DNA from 2 places in the Halobacillus sp. BAB-2008 genome. Region 2 is predicted to be linked to the other one. Evidence: riboswitches for the same ligand, from Rfam matches in the RefSeq annotation. Region 2 holds a riboswitch; the other holds the start of a gene.
What was found. A riboswitch is a leader RNA that binds a small molecule or an ion and turns the genes downstream of it on or off. The one in region 2 is predicted to bind S-adenosylmethionine.
Positions count from the first base shown of each region.

Region 1: it holds a riboswitch for S-adenosylmethionine, as region 2 does, so the genes downstream of both, D479_RS17850 (Na+/H+ antiporter NhaC family protein) here and D479_RS11655 (phosphoadenylyl-sulfate reductase) in region 2, are expected to answer to the same signal.

Region 1 is NZ_ANPF01000088.1:861-8,294, reverse strand. Features, by position in the region: gene D479_RS17850 (Na+/H+ antiporter NhaC family protein) at 50-1,369, opposite strand; SAM riboswitch class I at 1,487-1,591, opposite strand; gene D479_RS17845 (ABC transporter substrate-binding protein) at 1,660-2,736, opposite strand; gene D479_RS17840 (ABC transporter ATP-binding protein) at 2,754-3,527, opposite strand; gene D479_RS17835 (ABC transporter permease) at 3,551-4,372, opposite strand; gene D479_RS17830 (hypothetical protein) at 4,558-5,232, opposite strand; gene D479_RS17825 (hypothetical protein) at 5,229-5,981, opposite strand; gene D479_RS17820 (ABC transporter ATP-binding protein) at 5,953-6,870, opposite strand; gene D479_RS17815 (GntR family transcriptional regulator) at 6,867-7,244, opposite strand.
Region 2 is NZ_ANPF01000050.1:18,375-26,068, reverse strand. Features, by position in the region: gene D479_RS11665 (DAK2 domain-containing protein) at 1-937, shown strand, start outside; gene D479_RS11660 (sulfite exporter TauE/SafE family protein) at 1,027-1,899, opposite strand; SAM riboswitch class I at 2,039-2,134, opposite strand; SAM riboswitch class I at 2,300-2,417, shown strand; gene D479_RS11655 (phosphoadenylyl-sulfate reductase) at 2,496-3,224, shown strand; gene sat (sulfate adenylyltransferase) at 3,255-4,400, shown strand; gene cysC (adenylyl-sulfate kinase) at 4,406-5,014, shown strand; gene cobA (uroporphyrinogen-III C-methyltransferase) at 5,015-5,794, shown strand; gene D479_RS11635 (sirohydrochlorin chelatase) at 5,812-6,552, shown strand; gene D479_RS11630 (NAD(P)-dependent oxidoreductase) at 6,566-7,204, shown strand; gene D479_RS11625 (uroporphyrinogen-III synthase) at 7,192-7,694, shown strand, end outside.

The DNA.
Region 1 (7,434 bases), on a different contig from region 2:
ACGAAAAAGAAGCTCCCTATTTCAGGGAGCCTCTTCCAGTCAGAGAATATCAGGATCCTTTTTGAGCGGAAGGATCTGCTTTCTGAACCGTAAACTTAGGAAACTTGAAGACAATAGCAAGAATTCCGGACACGGCTGTTAAGATCGGATAAATACAAAACGGTACGATTGCAATAGGTGAAATCGATGCCACACCGGCTACAGCAAGGAGTTGGGCTCCGTAAGGAATGATTCCTTGAACAGAGCTTGCGAAGATGTCCAACAGGCTGGCGGATCTTCTCGGTTCAATGCCGTAATCATCAGAGATCTGTTTGGCTAATGGACCGGCCGTGATGATCGAAATCGTGTTGTTTGCAGTGGACAAATTGATCGCGGTTACGATACCGGCGATCCCGAACTCTCCACCACGATTAGACCGGACACGTTTATTCACCGCTTCCAGTAGATACTCAATTCCGCCGTTGTAACGGATCAGCTCTACAAGTCCTCCGAGCAAAATAGCGATCATAGACAACTCCTGCATGTTAGCGAAGCCGTCTCCGATCAGGTTAATCAGTTCCATCCCCGAGAATTTACCGAGAATCAAACCGACAATTCCGGCTGCTACCGTTCCGCCGATCAGAACGAATATGACGTTTACCCCAAGGATGGCGAACAGGAGCACTCCGAGATATGGAATGACTTCAAGGAAATTATACGAGTATGTTTCCCCAAGATCTGCACTCGCACTGGCTGTCCATACTGCAAAAATAACCGCTGTTACTATGGCAGCCGGAAGAACGATAAAGAAGTTCGCCTTGAACTTTTCTTTCATTTCCGTGCCTTGTGTTCGAACAGCTGCAATGGTTGTATCAGAAATGATGGAGAGGTTGTCCCCGAACATAGCCCCACTTACAATGGCTCCCATAATCAGCGCCACACCAATATCTGTTTGTTCTGCGACACCAAGTCCGATCGGGGCTAAAGCTACAACTGTCCCTGTGGAAGTACCCATGGAAATGGATATGAAACACCCAATGACGAACAGGCCGACGACCATCCATCCACCAGGCAGGTAGCTCAGGCCAAGGTTGACGGTGGAATCTACAGCCCCCATTCCCTGTGCGACGGAAGCAAATGCTCCCGCGAGCAGGAAGATCACAACCATCAAGATGATATTCGGGTGTCCTCCCCCTTTGGAGAGTGTCATGATTTTCGTTTCAAAATCTGTTTTTCGATCCATAAGCAGCGCTACCAGTATAGCTGCAAACAGAGCGACGAGTACAGGCATTTTGTAGAAGTCACCTGTCACGATCCCTGAACCAATGAACAATACAATAAATACTACAAATGGAATAAGTGCAAAAATATTTGCTTTCGGTTTTGTCATCTTTTCTGCCTCCTTCTTGGTGAACTCATGAATGTTTCTGTGATACAGACAAGACCAGGCCAAACAAATAAAAAAGAAGCCCTCTTTAGGATAAGAAGGCTTCTTTGTTTCCGTCCCCTCTTATCTGTCAGGTCTAAAACCTGCTGGATTTAGCACCGGCCAACTGTGTTGGTGGTTGCTGAAGCTTCTTAGGACCAGTTCCTCCACTTCTCTTGATAAGAACTATTCAATTGAGTCTCTCGTTACTTTACATCATTTTTTTCTCTCTGACAAGAGAAAAACTTGGAATGTTACTTTTTATCATACTCTCCGATAATGTCCACGGCTTTGGCTGCCAGAGAAGGGTCTACAGCCTCATCGAAATCTACATCGCCGATGATGGCACCATTGGAGTTGTAAAAGTCGAACTGATCTTTAATATCCTCCACGAACATACTGCCGTCCGGATCCAGTCCTGTCACGCCGACTTTCTTCCATATTTCAGGATCCTTCAAAGCGGTGTGTTTTGTCATGATATCAATGACTTCATCAAGCCCCTCGCCGTGAAGAAATGCATCGTTGTAATCGCGTACCCCCTTCAAATAAGCAGCCATGAAGCGGAGCGATACGTCTGTTTCTTCTTCAACAAATTCCGGTGAGCCTAGAACCATCGCGATTTGTGCTTCTGGAGCATAATCCGTAGCATCACCGAACCGCACATGTAACCCCTGCGATTCTCCCTGTGTTATCAAAGGCTCTATCTGCAGGGCAGCATCTATGGATTTATTCCCCATCGCGGCCAACATATTACCGAAATCCGACATTAAGACGACCTCTACGTCCTTCTCAGTCAAGCCGGCATGCTTCAGCATTTCATGGAAGATGTAATCATCCACGGCATTCTTTGAAGATACAGCAATCCGTTTTCCTTTAAAATCGGCATACTCCTTGATTTCATCCTGAAGGTCTTCTCTAATAACAAAACTGAAGTAGGAATTGCCATCGAAATAGTGCCCTTTATCAGCGATGATCTTCACATCGATTCCCTGAGCGATCGCATTGAAGAACGAAGCGGTGGAGACTCCGCCGGCGATGTCCACTTCACCGGAAGCAAGCGCCGGCAGCATATCATCACTGTTGGCGAATGTCGTAAATTCAATGTCTATGTTATAGTCATCGAAATATCCTTTCTCTTTCGCGATGTAAAATCCTGCACCGGACGCCGCACCGTCCTCTGCAATAACTACCTTCTGACGCTTCTCAAGCGGAGCCAGATCGCCGGATACGGTTTCTTTCTGCTTTCCTTGTTCAGACTCCTTATCACTGCAGCCTGCTGCTATACCCAAAAATAAAAAAAGAGAGATAAAGATCCATAATGATTTACGCATGGGATGTTTCCCCTTTCTTAAATCCTTGATCGTTGCACTTCTTCCTGAAGATGATTCCAGACCTCCACGAATTGTTCCGCCATGACAGGGTCAGCCCTGACCTGCTCCATATTTCTTGGTCTGGGGAGCTCGATTCGTTTTTCCTTTACAATCCTCCCCGGCTGGGCACTCATCAAGAGAATCCGGTCGCTGAGCAGGAGTGCTTCATCGATACTATGTGTAATGAAGAGGACCGTTTTTTTCGTTTCGGCCCAGATGTTGAGTAATTCTTCCTGCAGGATGAATTTATTCTGTTCATCCAATGCTGCGAACGGTTCATCCATCAACAATATTTCCGGGTCATTTGCGAATGCTCTGGCAATGCTCACCCGTTGTTTCATTCCTCCGGAAAGCTCTCTAGGGTAAAGCTTGGCGAAACGCTCCAGCCCTACTTTTTCTAAATAATACGCGGTCCGTTCCTTGATGACCGCCGCTGGTACACGACGCATTTTCAAACCAAAACTGACGTTACCCTCCACGGTCAGCCACGGAATCACCCCCCGTTCCTGGAAGACCATCGACTGAAGTGGCCGGTCTTCCTTTGCTCTTGCGATGGTGAATGACCCGGAACTCGGTGTTTCCAAATCGGCTAGAATTCTGAGCAGTGTCGTTTTTCCGCACCCGCTCGGTCCGACTAAACAGACGAACTCTCCATCGGCAATATCCAGATTGATTCCTTCCAATGCTGTGACTCTGCTTTCCTTTTTATAAAATACTTTCGTCAAATCCCTGATGGAAATTTTCGCATCCATTCCACCTTCCCCTTTCTCCTTCATCAACGCCAAGGGAGTAATTTACTTTGCAGTCCTCTCAAGATTAATGAGAATAAATAGCCGAAGAACGAGATGAGTACGAGCCCTACAAACATTTCTTTCAACATGAATGCCTTATAGGAGGTCCAGATTAAGTAGCCGATACCGGAATTCGCTCCCATCATTTCCGCTGCCACTATCGTAAGTAAGGCGATCGCCTGCCCCATTTGAATCCCTTCAAGCATGACCGGTAAGGAACCCGGGAGAGCGATTTTGAAGAAAAACTGTTTCGAATCTGCTCCGTAATTCTTTGCTACGTCCAAATATATTCTGTCGATGTTGATGACACCGGCAACTGTATTGATGACTACCGGAAAGAAGACACTTCCTGCGATCGTCACCACCTTGGAAACTTCCCCTACTCCGAACAGAATGATGATGATCGGCAGGAGAGCAAGTGTTGGAATCGGCATGAGAGCCATGATCAAAGGCGACAGGAAATGCCGGATTGGACCATACAAACCCATCAGCAGTCCGATTGCAATAGCAGGGATCACTCCGAGAAGGAATCCTGCAAAAATACGATATAATGAGATTCCAACATGGCTGAACAGTTCTCCGCTCCCTGCCATCAACCAAAAGGTTCCCACGATTTGCGTAGGAGGCGGGAAAAAACGGGCATCCATCAAGCCTGTACGGGACAAGATTTCCCAAAGCAACAGAATAAACACCGGGGAAGCTATGGTAAGTGTTTGTTTGAACCGTTGACGTATACGCCTTTTTCTCCATTCTTGCTGTTCATTGAGCAAAGGATCCTGTGCAGCAATCCTTTCCGATTCTTTCATGTGCCACCACCTCTTGTGCTAAGTTATGAACTTCTGCCCATATGTGTGAAAAAAGTAAAAAGAATCAAAAAAGCGCGGGCAGATACCCGCGCTTTTTTGATTCTTCGTCTGTAGGAATTGCTATGTTTATTAGGTGATACCTGAGCCTGTACTCATCTGTTCTCCGTTAAGTAAAACTCACCGATTCAAGATTCCACTTCTGTAACATACACTTCGTCATCCGCTTCCACCGTCATGTTCTCAGGAATTTGTAAATACAGGACCGACATGCCGGAGGACATACTGCTGCCGCCTGTGTTCTTTCCTTCAGAGAATTGTCGGAAAGGAAAAGAAGGATCGAACTGATAGAAAGTCTTCGTTACTTGTTCGCCGGAGGTTACGACCAGCCCCTGGTTCTCAAAGGTTACCACAGGCTCCTCTTTGACAGGGATCTGCCAGCCATTTACGACCATAGGTGACCGATACTGATAGAGGTGTATGTTCTTTTTCGACTCTACTTTTTCTACGATAACGGACGTACCAAGCCCGCCGGGAGGGCTCACTTTCACGTTCAGCGTTTTCCCTCCAAAGGAGAAGGTACGCTCATCTAAAAGGTATGCCTCGTCTATCTGATCAAGGTTTCCCTCTAACAAATGGCTGTACATAGCATCGTCGATATCCGACGAACTCGCCGCTTCCCCTGGCATGGGATCAGGCAGGAAGAAGGTGAAAATTGTCGAGAGTACTAACACGCACCCAAATACGAGGAAGATCAAATGGCCGGTCTTAGCCATCTTGACACTTGCACCCTTATACTTCCCGTTAAAAACAGCTGCCAAGGTGACAAGCAGGAAAAGAAAGACTGCTAACACGATGATCATGACCGCTTCACCTCCAAACGGCCAGCAATCCAGAAGCTTCCAACGAAACAAGTAATGGAAACGAGCAGTGCTTTCACAGCGAATAAAACAATATTTCCTTCATCAAACAGAACCTCAAAGAGGTAATTAGCCAAACCGTCTTCGCCACTTCGCTGCATCAAATACGAAATGCCGAACATCAAAACCGGAATGATAAGAAGAAACAGTCTGTTCCACTGCAGGAATACACCAAACAAATAACCGGCACCGGCAGCCAGGAAAACCATAAGGATGACGGCAGCCATCCCAGCACCGAATAAAGAAGCTTCCATTTCGTGAGCCGGCAACAGTTGACCGTCCTGCACTACAAATGTGTACACCGCTGCCCGCAGTACATTTTCTGAAAGGACAGCTGTAAGCCCGGCTATCCCGCAAACCACGAGAAGAAAGCCGACGGTAGACAGATGACTCGTAAGGCGGGTCGATACAAAGGGAAAATCATCTTCACGGTAAGCACGCGTCGTAAGGAGCAGTGCCGTCAAAAATCCCCAAAAAATCGTAAAGGAAATAATTAAATCCCCGGAAAAGATCTGCGATCGGACTTCAAAGAACTCTCCTCCCATGAATTGTGCCCCCGTTCCCATTAAAGAAAACAAGATGCCCATCACCTGTATCGTTACAAGAGACGTAAACACTCCCGGATGGGACCGCCACTTGAACGCGAACTGCTTTTTAATAACATCACCTGTCCTCACTTCGATCAAAGACATCGTCAATTCCTCCTCTGCCAACCTTATCTTCCGTCATATATACGCAAACATCACTGGCAGAGACAGGAGCGATACGAATGCCTTCCTTCCTCATCTCCGTCTGTTCCGTTTCCGTCCAGTCATTTCTTACGATGACACAACTGTTTCTTTCCTCAGGAAGCTGTTCATAAAGAATTTCTCTGTTCTGGGTCCATGGCCTCAGTATCTCCAGGGGTGCAGTGAGGCGGACGGCATACTCCTTCAGTTCATCCATGCTGGTCTGGAGAAGCAGCTTCCCCTTGTGGAGAAGAAGCACTTCCTCCAGTATGTCTTCCATTTCCTCCAAATGGTGCGTCGATAAAACAATGGTGCGCGGAGAGGACAAATAGTCTTTCAACAAGGCACGATAGAAATCTTTTCGAACGGCTGCATCCATCCCTGTTGTGGGCTCGTCGAAGATTGTCAAGGAACATCGTGTGGCAAGACCGAAGATCATGTGAAAAGTACTTTCTCTTCCTTTTGAGAGCGTATGATGGCGTTCCCCGCGCTCAAAACCGAAATAATCGAATAAACGTAAAGCAAGATCATGATCCCAATACTGGTAAAACCTTTTCCCTTCCATAAGGATTTCTTCCAAAGTCAAGGTTGCAGGGAAAGACATCCGGTCATCGATATAAACAGAATTAGCCGATATCCTCAAATTATTGAACGGATGTTCTCCAAATACTTCCACACTTCCTTTCGATTCTTTCACCATTCCGGCAACAACCTTCATCCATGTCGTTTTACCGGCACCGTTACGTCCGACTAAACCAACGATTTTACCCGCTTCAATGGAGACGTTCAAACGGTTCAGGGCTTTCTTCTTTTTATATGTTTTGGTTACGTTCTCACATTTGATCGCCTTCACTCTTTCGCTCCTCCCCATGTTTCTTTAATGAGCGTGATTACTTCCTCTTCAGTCATTTCCAACTTCCCTGCTTCCTTCACAAGATCGTCAACCAAACGCTTCATTGTCTTGTTCCTCCGCTTTTCCTTTATAATCGCATTCGCTTCCTCCGCCACGAATTTCCCGAGTCCCCGCCTGTCATAAAGAACACCCTCTTCCGCTAATTTCGTCAGCCCTTTGGCCGCAGTCGCCGGATTGATATTATACATATCCGCCAGCTTATACTGAGAATGCACCTTTCCATCTACTTGAAAGTGTCCTTGAAGAATCTCATCCTCCATCCATTCTGCGATCTGGATGTAAATCGGCTTTGCACTCCCTGCGTCAAAATTCAACTTGTCACCTTCCTCCAACATAGTGCATTAGTGTTGTAATGTAGTATATTTCATCAAGATCAGAAAAACAACAAAAAAAGGAAAAATTAAATAAGTTTCCCTTAAATAACGACATTTTTCCATCCAGGAATATTTACAGTAGAAGATTTGTTTTATATAGGAAAATACTAGAAAAAAAACATGCAAACTA
Region 2 (7,694 bases):
CACGGAATTCATGGTGAAATTCGAAGAGGACAAGCTTGCGGAAAACCCTTATGATGAGGATGCATTCCGCAACCAGCTCAGCGAAATTGGTGATTCCCTCCTAGTCGTTTCCGATGAAGACTTAATTAAAGTGCATGTTCATGCCGAGTATCCCGGCGAAGCGATGACGCTCGGTCAGAAGTACGGCAGTCTCATTAACATGAAGATCGAGAATATGCGTGAACAGCATACATCTATTGTAGGAGACAAGAAAAAAGGCGCTAAGCAGGAAAAGAAAGCGCCATACGGTATCGTCACAGTAAGTATGGGGGAAGGGATCAGGAAATTGTTCGAAAGCCTCGGCGCGACAGTTGTCATCCAAGGTGGACAAACAATGAACCCTAGTACCCAGGATCTGTCGGAAGCGATCAAGGAAGCCCATGCAGACCGTGTGCTCATTCTCCCGAACAATAAGAATATTGTGATGGCGGCGGAACAGGCGGCCGAGCTTGCTGATGTGGAAGTAGCCGTTATTCCGACGAAGACCATTCCGCAGGGAATGAGTGCTCTTCTAGGATTTAATCCGGAAGCGGATCTTGACACGAATAAAGAGGAAATGAGCCAGCTGATGTCCGAAGTGAAAACCGGACAGGTTACGTATGCGGTACGGGATACCCAGATCGATGGACTAGCCATTGAAAAAGGCCATTTTATGGGGATCGCGGAAAGTAAAATACAAACAACGGCAAAAGAAGCGTTAGAGGCAGCGAAGGCTCTGCTTCGCGAGATGATCGATGAGGATGAAGATGAAATCCTGACCATTCTTACTGGTGAAGAAGTTGAAGAAGATGAAATTGGTCAGTTGGAAGCGTATATTGAAGATACGTTCGAAGATTTGGAAGTGGAAGTTCACACAGGTGGACAGCCGATTTATTCCTATATCTTCTCTATTGAATAAAATATAGAAAAAGAGATCAGAGCATACAGCTCTGATCTCTTTTTTTATATTATCATAAAAGCGTGCTGCTCAGTACAACACTGTTCCTGCTACCTGGTTGCCGGCTTAAGCCGGAAGTTTCTGCGGATGGACAAGAGAACCATGCAGATATAGGCAAGGACTAAAGCCGTGTAAATAATGGCGATGGAGGTGTCTCCAAGCTCTACTGTATTCAAAAGCGTTCGGATATTTGTCAAAACGATGAATCCACCGGCGAGGACACCTAATACGAGAGACGGCATTATTTTCACAAGCCAGGCAGCAAGGGGGGCCGCAATAACCCCGCCGATCACAAACGCAGATACGAGCAGCCAGCTGAATTGCTCCCAGCCAAGAAAGATAAGAAACCCGAGGGTCGCAGAAACAGTGACGATGAATTCGCTGGTATCTACCGTTCCAATCACTTTTCGGGGTTCAAGCTTCTGTCTTGCCAGGAGAACGGGCGTATTCACTGGTCCCCACCCGCCGCCGCCGACTGCATCAAGAAAACCTCCGATAAATCCAAGGGGAAACAAAAAGCTCTTTTTGAAAGGCCGCTTCTCCTGGCGCCGCTTCTGTCCCATGGTAAGGAAACGAATGATGATATAGATTCCTAATACGAGGAGGAAGAGTGATATGTAGGGTCGGATAATTTCTCCTGGAACCCAGCTTAATACAGCTGCACCGAGAAAAGCGCTGATGGCACCGGGAACAGCCAGAATAACGACGAGACGCTTATCGACATTCCCGAATTTATAGTGAGAGAAGCCGGAAGCGGCCGTCGTTGCCACTTGAGCCATATGAATGGATGCAGAAGCTACTGCCGGAGCAAGTCCATAGGCAAGCAGAATCGTTGAGGAAGTCAATCCGAAGCCCATGCCGAGAGCACCATCGACTAACTGAGCAAAAAATCCCACTAATGCGAAAACAATTAATTTATTCAATCCAACCTCTCCTTTTACCCTTTAATTCCAGCTCCCATATGGTGTATGATTAATCATATGAGAATACTTGGTTTTATGTGTGAAGAGGTTTTCTACAAAAATAAAAAAACCCTTCACACAGAAGAGGCTTTCGTTCCTCTCCTTATCTTTCAGACAATGTCTGCTGGATGGAGCACCTTTAAAAGGTTGCTGCGGGATCGTTGGACCAGTTTCCTCCCCCGGCTCTTCATAAGGATATAGTATCTTGCTTTGATTACTTACCAAATTAAAGCAGAGGGGGACCATTGTCAATATTAAAAACAGAAAAGTTGTAATTTTTAAAAAACCTGTTGACATATCTTAGAAAGAAGCCTACTATTTGAATCAATTAGTTTTTTTGAAATATCCAATCGACTAATTTTTCTTATCTAGAGAGGTGGAGGGACTGGCCCATCGAAGCCTCGGCAACGGGTCTAACCGTTAAAGTTAGACGCTGTGCCAATTCCAGCAGATGCTGAAAGCATTTGGAAAGATAAGAAGGACGTATCTTACTTTCAGACGCCCTTCTTCTTTTCCGGAAGAGGGGCGTTTTTATTTGGAGAAAGGCAGGCGAGTGTATGGGAAACTTACTTACGTACCAGCATTTTTCCGGTGATCCATTCAAAAATGATCAGCCAGAGGATGATACGAAAGGCGCGAGAAAGGTCATTCAATGGGCATACGACCAGTATGGTTCTGACGTGGTTTATGCGTGCAGCTTCGGCGCAGAAGGAATGGTACTCATCGATCTGATTTCGCAGGTCAAACCGGATGCGGATGTCGTTTTTCTCGACACAGGTCTTCACTTCCAGGAAACCTACGATTTGATTGATAAAGTGAAGAAACGGTATCCGGCGCTTCATATTCATATGAAATTACCGGAGCTTACAGTGGAAGAACAGGCAGAAAAGCATGGTTCCGCTTTGTGGAAGAGACAGCCGGACCAGTGTTGTTACATCCGGAAGATCAAACCGTTGGAAGAGGAACTGTCCGGTGCGGTTGCCTGGCTTTCCGGCCTGCGCAGAGAACAGTCCCCGAGCAGAGCGAAGACGGATTTCATCAACAAAGATGAACGGTTTAAGTCCGTGAAAGTTTGTCCACTGATACATTGGACTTGGGACGACGTATGGCATTATATCCGACTAAATAGCTTGGATTACAATGCTTTGCATGACCAAAACTATCCAAGTGTAGGATGTATTCCTTGTACATCCCAGGCCGTCGGCGACGATCGCTCCGGCCGCTGGAAAGGATTTAATAAAACGGAGTGTGGTCTTCACACCCCGGGCCCATCAGAAACGAACTAATCGAAACGAACTAATAGGAGGATGTATGAAATGGCAGTCATTAAACCCCATGGAGGGAAGTTAATCAATAGATGGAACGAAACACCGGAGGATTTACCGAAGGACAGTATCGAACTGGATGGAATGGCTCTCAGTGACGTGGAGCTGATCGGTAACGGAGCATACAGTCCGCTGGAAGGGTTCCTGAACAAGGAAGACTATGAATCCGTCGTCGATACGATGCGTTTGAAAGACGGGACACCCTGGAGCATTCCGATTACGCTGCCTGTAAGTCAAGAGAAGGCAGAATCGTTAGGAAAAGAAGCCAAGCTTATCCATGATGGAACGGTGTACGGTGTGATTGAGATTGAAGACATCTTCAAACCTGACAAAGAAAAAGAAGCGCAAAAAGTATATTTAACTACGGACCTTGCTCACCCGGGTGTCAAAAAGTTGTTTGAACGCCCCGACTATTATGTATCCGGTACTATCCAGGTTTTTGCTTCGTCAGCAAAAGAACACGGAGAAGAGTTTTACCTCGATCCGAAAGAAACGAGAGCACTTTTCGAAAAGAACGGATGGAGGAAGGTTGTCGGTTTCCAAACAAGGAACCCTGTCCACCGCGCCCACGAATATATTCAAAAAGCGGCCTTGGAGACGGTTGACGGTTTATTCCTGAACCCGTTGGTCGGCGAAACGAAGAGCGATGACATACCAAGTGATGTTCGGATGAAGAGCTACCAGGTACTGCTTGATCATTACTATCCGAAGGACCGCGTGACCCTGGCCGTTTTCCGTGCAGCCATGCGCTACGCAGGTCCAAGGGAAGCGATCTTCCATGCCATCGTCCGTAAAAACTTCGGCTGCTCTCATTTCATCGTCGGCCGTGACCACGCTGGAGTAGGTGACTACTACGGAACGTATGACGCACAGAAGATATTCTCTCACTACGGCGAAGGCGAACTTGATATTACTCCGATGTTCTTTGAACACAGTTTTTATTGTAAGGCATGTGAAGCGATGGCCTCTCACAAGACGTGCCCGCACGATAAGGAAAATCACGTCATCCTTTCCGGAACCAAAGTCCGTGAGCTGTTACGGAGCGGGGAGAAACCGCCGAAGACATTCAGCCGCCCGGAAGTTGTAGAAGTTTTGATTGAAGGGCTGCAGGCGAAAGCTGCAGACGTAAAGGGGTGAAGGGAATGGAACGGAATCTTACTTGGCACGAAGCATCTGTAAGTCAGGAATCCTACCGGAAGAAGAATGGACACCACAGTGGTGTCCTCTGGTTCACGGGACTTTCCGGTTCCGGCAAGTCCAGCATCGCCAATCAGCTGAACCATCTCCTGCATGAGCGTGGTGTTCATACGTATCTGCTTGATGGCGACAACATCCGTCACGGATTGAATGCGGATCTCGGTTTTTCTGAAGCGGATCGTACGGAAAATATTCGAAGGATTGGGGAAGTCGCAAAGTTGTTTGCTGATAGTGGGACGATTGTACTGACAGCATTTATCTCTCCGTTCAAGAGTGACAGGGAGCAGGTGCGCGCATCAATTCCAGAAGGGGACTTCCTTGAGGTTTATGTTGAGTGTCCATTGGAAGCTTGTGAAGCACGTGATCCTAAAGGGCTTTATAAAAAAGCCCGCTCCGGAGAGATCAAAGGCTTTACTGGAATCGATTCTCCATATGAAGCCCCCGAAACACCGGAAGCTGTTGTTTCCTCTCATCAATATGATATCGAAGCATGTGCCGAACAGCTGTTGCAGGTTTTGGAAGAAAAAGGGTGGATACCGAAGGGAGCATCATAGATGGCTAAGGTTTATATTGTCGGAGCAGGACCAGGTGATTATGATTTGATTACGGTCAAAGGGCTGAAAGCAATCCAGCAGGCGGACGTTATTCTGTATGACCGGCTCATCAATCAAGAATTACTCGATGAAGCCCCGGATCATGCGGAGCTTATATTCTGTGGGAAACGGCCGGATCATCACGCCTTGACACAATCAACAATCAATCATCTTTTGTGTAAATATGCGCTTCAGGGCAAAACAGTCACTCGATTGAAAGGCGGCGACCCGTTCGTATTCGGGCGCGGTGGAGAAGAGGCCGAAGAACTTTCCCGACGCCAGATCGCTTTTGAAATTGTTCCTGGAATTACCTCCGGTATCGCGGCTCCCGCTTATGCAGGCATACCTGTCACCCATCGGGAATACAGTTCTTCCGTAGCCTTCATCTCCGGGGTAAGTAAGCTTGGCATTGAAGAGGATGCTTATTGGGAACACGTAGCGAAAAGTATGGACACTCTTTGTATATACATGGGTGTGAAGAAGCTGCCGGATATCTGCGGAAAACTCGTGAAACATGGCAGAGGGCTCGATACTCCTGTCGCTCTCGTTCGATGGGGCACGACGGAACAGCAGGAAACCGTTACCGGGACGCTTGAGGATATCGTTGCTAAAGCTGCAGATATGAAGAACCCGGCGATGATCGTCGTTGGTGAAGTTGTGAAATTGCGTGAGCAGCTGCAGTGGTTTGAATCGATACAGCAGGAGGACCAGGTGGACATCGCAAAATCGATTGTCGGCTGAATGAAAGGGGGAGAAAGATGGACGCAGTTCTCTATGTCAGTCATGGAAGCAGAAAGAAAGAAGCAACAGAGCAGGCGCTTGATTTTTTGAGTAAAGTCCAGGAAGAGATCGGCATTCCCCTTTTCGAACGATGTTTTCTTGAATTAGCCGAACCAGACATTGAGGAAGGAATCCACCGTCTTGTCAAGAAGGGTGCGACGAGAATCGCCGTTTTACCGGTACTGCTTCTGAGCGCGGGGCATTATTTTGAAGATATACCGGAGGAGCTTGATAAGGCGAAGCTGCGCTTTCCTGGTGTTGAACTGCATTACGGGGAACCCCTTGGAGTACAGGAGCGTATTATCGACGTCCTTGTTGATCGAGTAAGGGACATTGTTGCAGGGAATCAAACTCCTAATATCCTTCTCGTTGGAAGGGGCAGCAGACATCCATCAACAAGAACGGCAATGGAATTTATTGGAGAGCGTTTGCGGAGCAAAGCGGGTGCGGACAGTGTTCATGTTTGTTACCTTGCCGCAATCACTCCAAGCTACGATGAGGCTTTTCATGCAGTGTTGGAATCGGGTAAGCCTACCGTCGTCGTCCCGTACCTGTGGTTTACCGGAGTACTTCTCCGTTCTATGGAAGCTAAGGTGCAAAAGGCTGCGGAACAAGGATATGCGGTGAAGATTTCCGGACATTTGAATGACCATCCTCATATGATCGAAGCGATGGCGGATCGTGTGAAAGAAACGCTGGTGGGAATGAAGACACCTTGAGAGGAGACTTCCTGTGAACAGTCACTTACCTATGATGGTGGAATGGAAAGGGCGGAGAGTCGTCGTTGCCGGCGGTGGGCGCGTCGCGCTTAAGCGGGTGAAAACGCTGATGACCTGCCGCGCAGAAATAATCGTTGTCAGCCCTTCCCTCCATCCCGAGCTTTCCCTGTTGGAGAAGAGTGGGGAGATTACTTGTTACCGTCGAACGTTCACTAGTTCCGACAGCAAAGGAACGGACCTCCTGATCATTGCTACAAGCGACCAAAAAGAGAATGACCGTATTGCTGCTTTAAGTGAAAGGATACCACTGATCAACAGAGTGGATGGTGGCAGCGGGGGGAATGTACACTTTCCGGGGTTCCTTAAACGCGGGAGGTTGACAATATCCGTATCAACCGACGGAGCGAGTCCGATGCTTGCCTCCAAATTAAAACAACGCCTGGAAAGCGAATACGGCGAAGGTTATGGGGAGTATGTTGACTTCTTACATCACTGCCGTACGCTGCTTAAAGAAAGCAGTATGAACAAAGAAACACAGCATGATTTTTTAAGAGAAATCCTCAAGGAGGACTACCACGATACAGAAGCGCAAAAGCGGGTGCTTGATGATATACATAGCTATAGGAAAGGGGGAGGGACGTGTCAGGATTAACGAATAAACACATAGGTGTGGCAGCGGATCGAAGGTCGGAAGCCATTACTTCCCTTATAGAAAATTTAGGCGGCCGTGCCTCTGTCTATCCGATTCAAGGGAAGCAGGTGCTCCACGAAGAGCGCTGTGTGAGAAATGTCAAAGACTATCTGGATGAACCATTCGACCTTGTCGTCTTAACAACCGGAATCGGTGCAAGGACGCTTAACAATGCAGCCTCTGAAAGAAAATTGTCCCGTGCTTTTGTAAAAAAGCTGAACACAGAAACGCTTGCTGTTAGAGGTTCGAAGACAATGGATTGGTTAAAAGAAAACGAGATAAAGCCGGCCCTCGTTGCGGCAGATGGGACGATGAAGGATCTTGTGGAGCGCATTCAGAAAGAAGCGGCTTCGGGCGGAAGGTTGTTCCTGCAGGCGTATGATCAGGATGATGCCGTATGGAAGGAATCCTTGGAACAACTTGGATTTTCCGTCTATTTATCAAAGCCTTA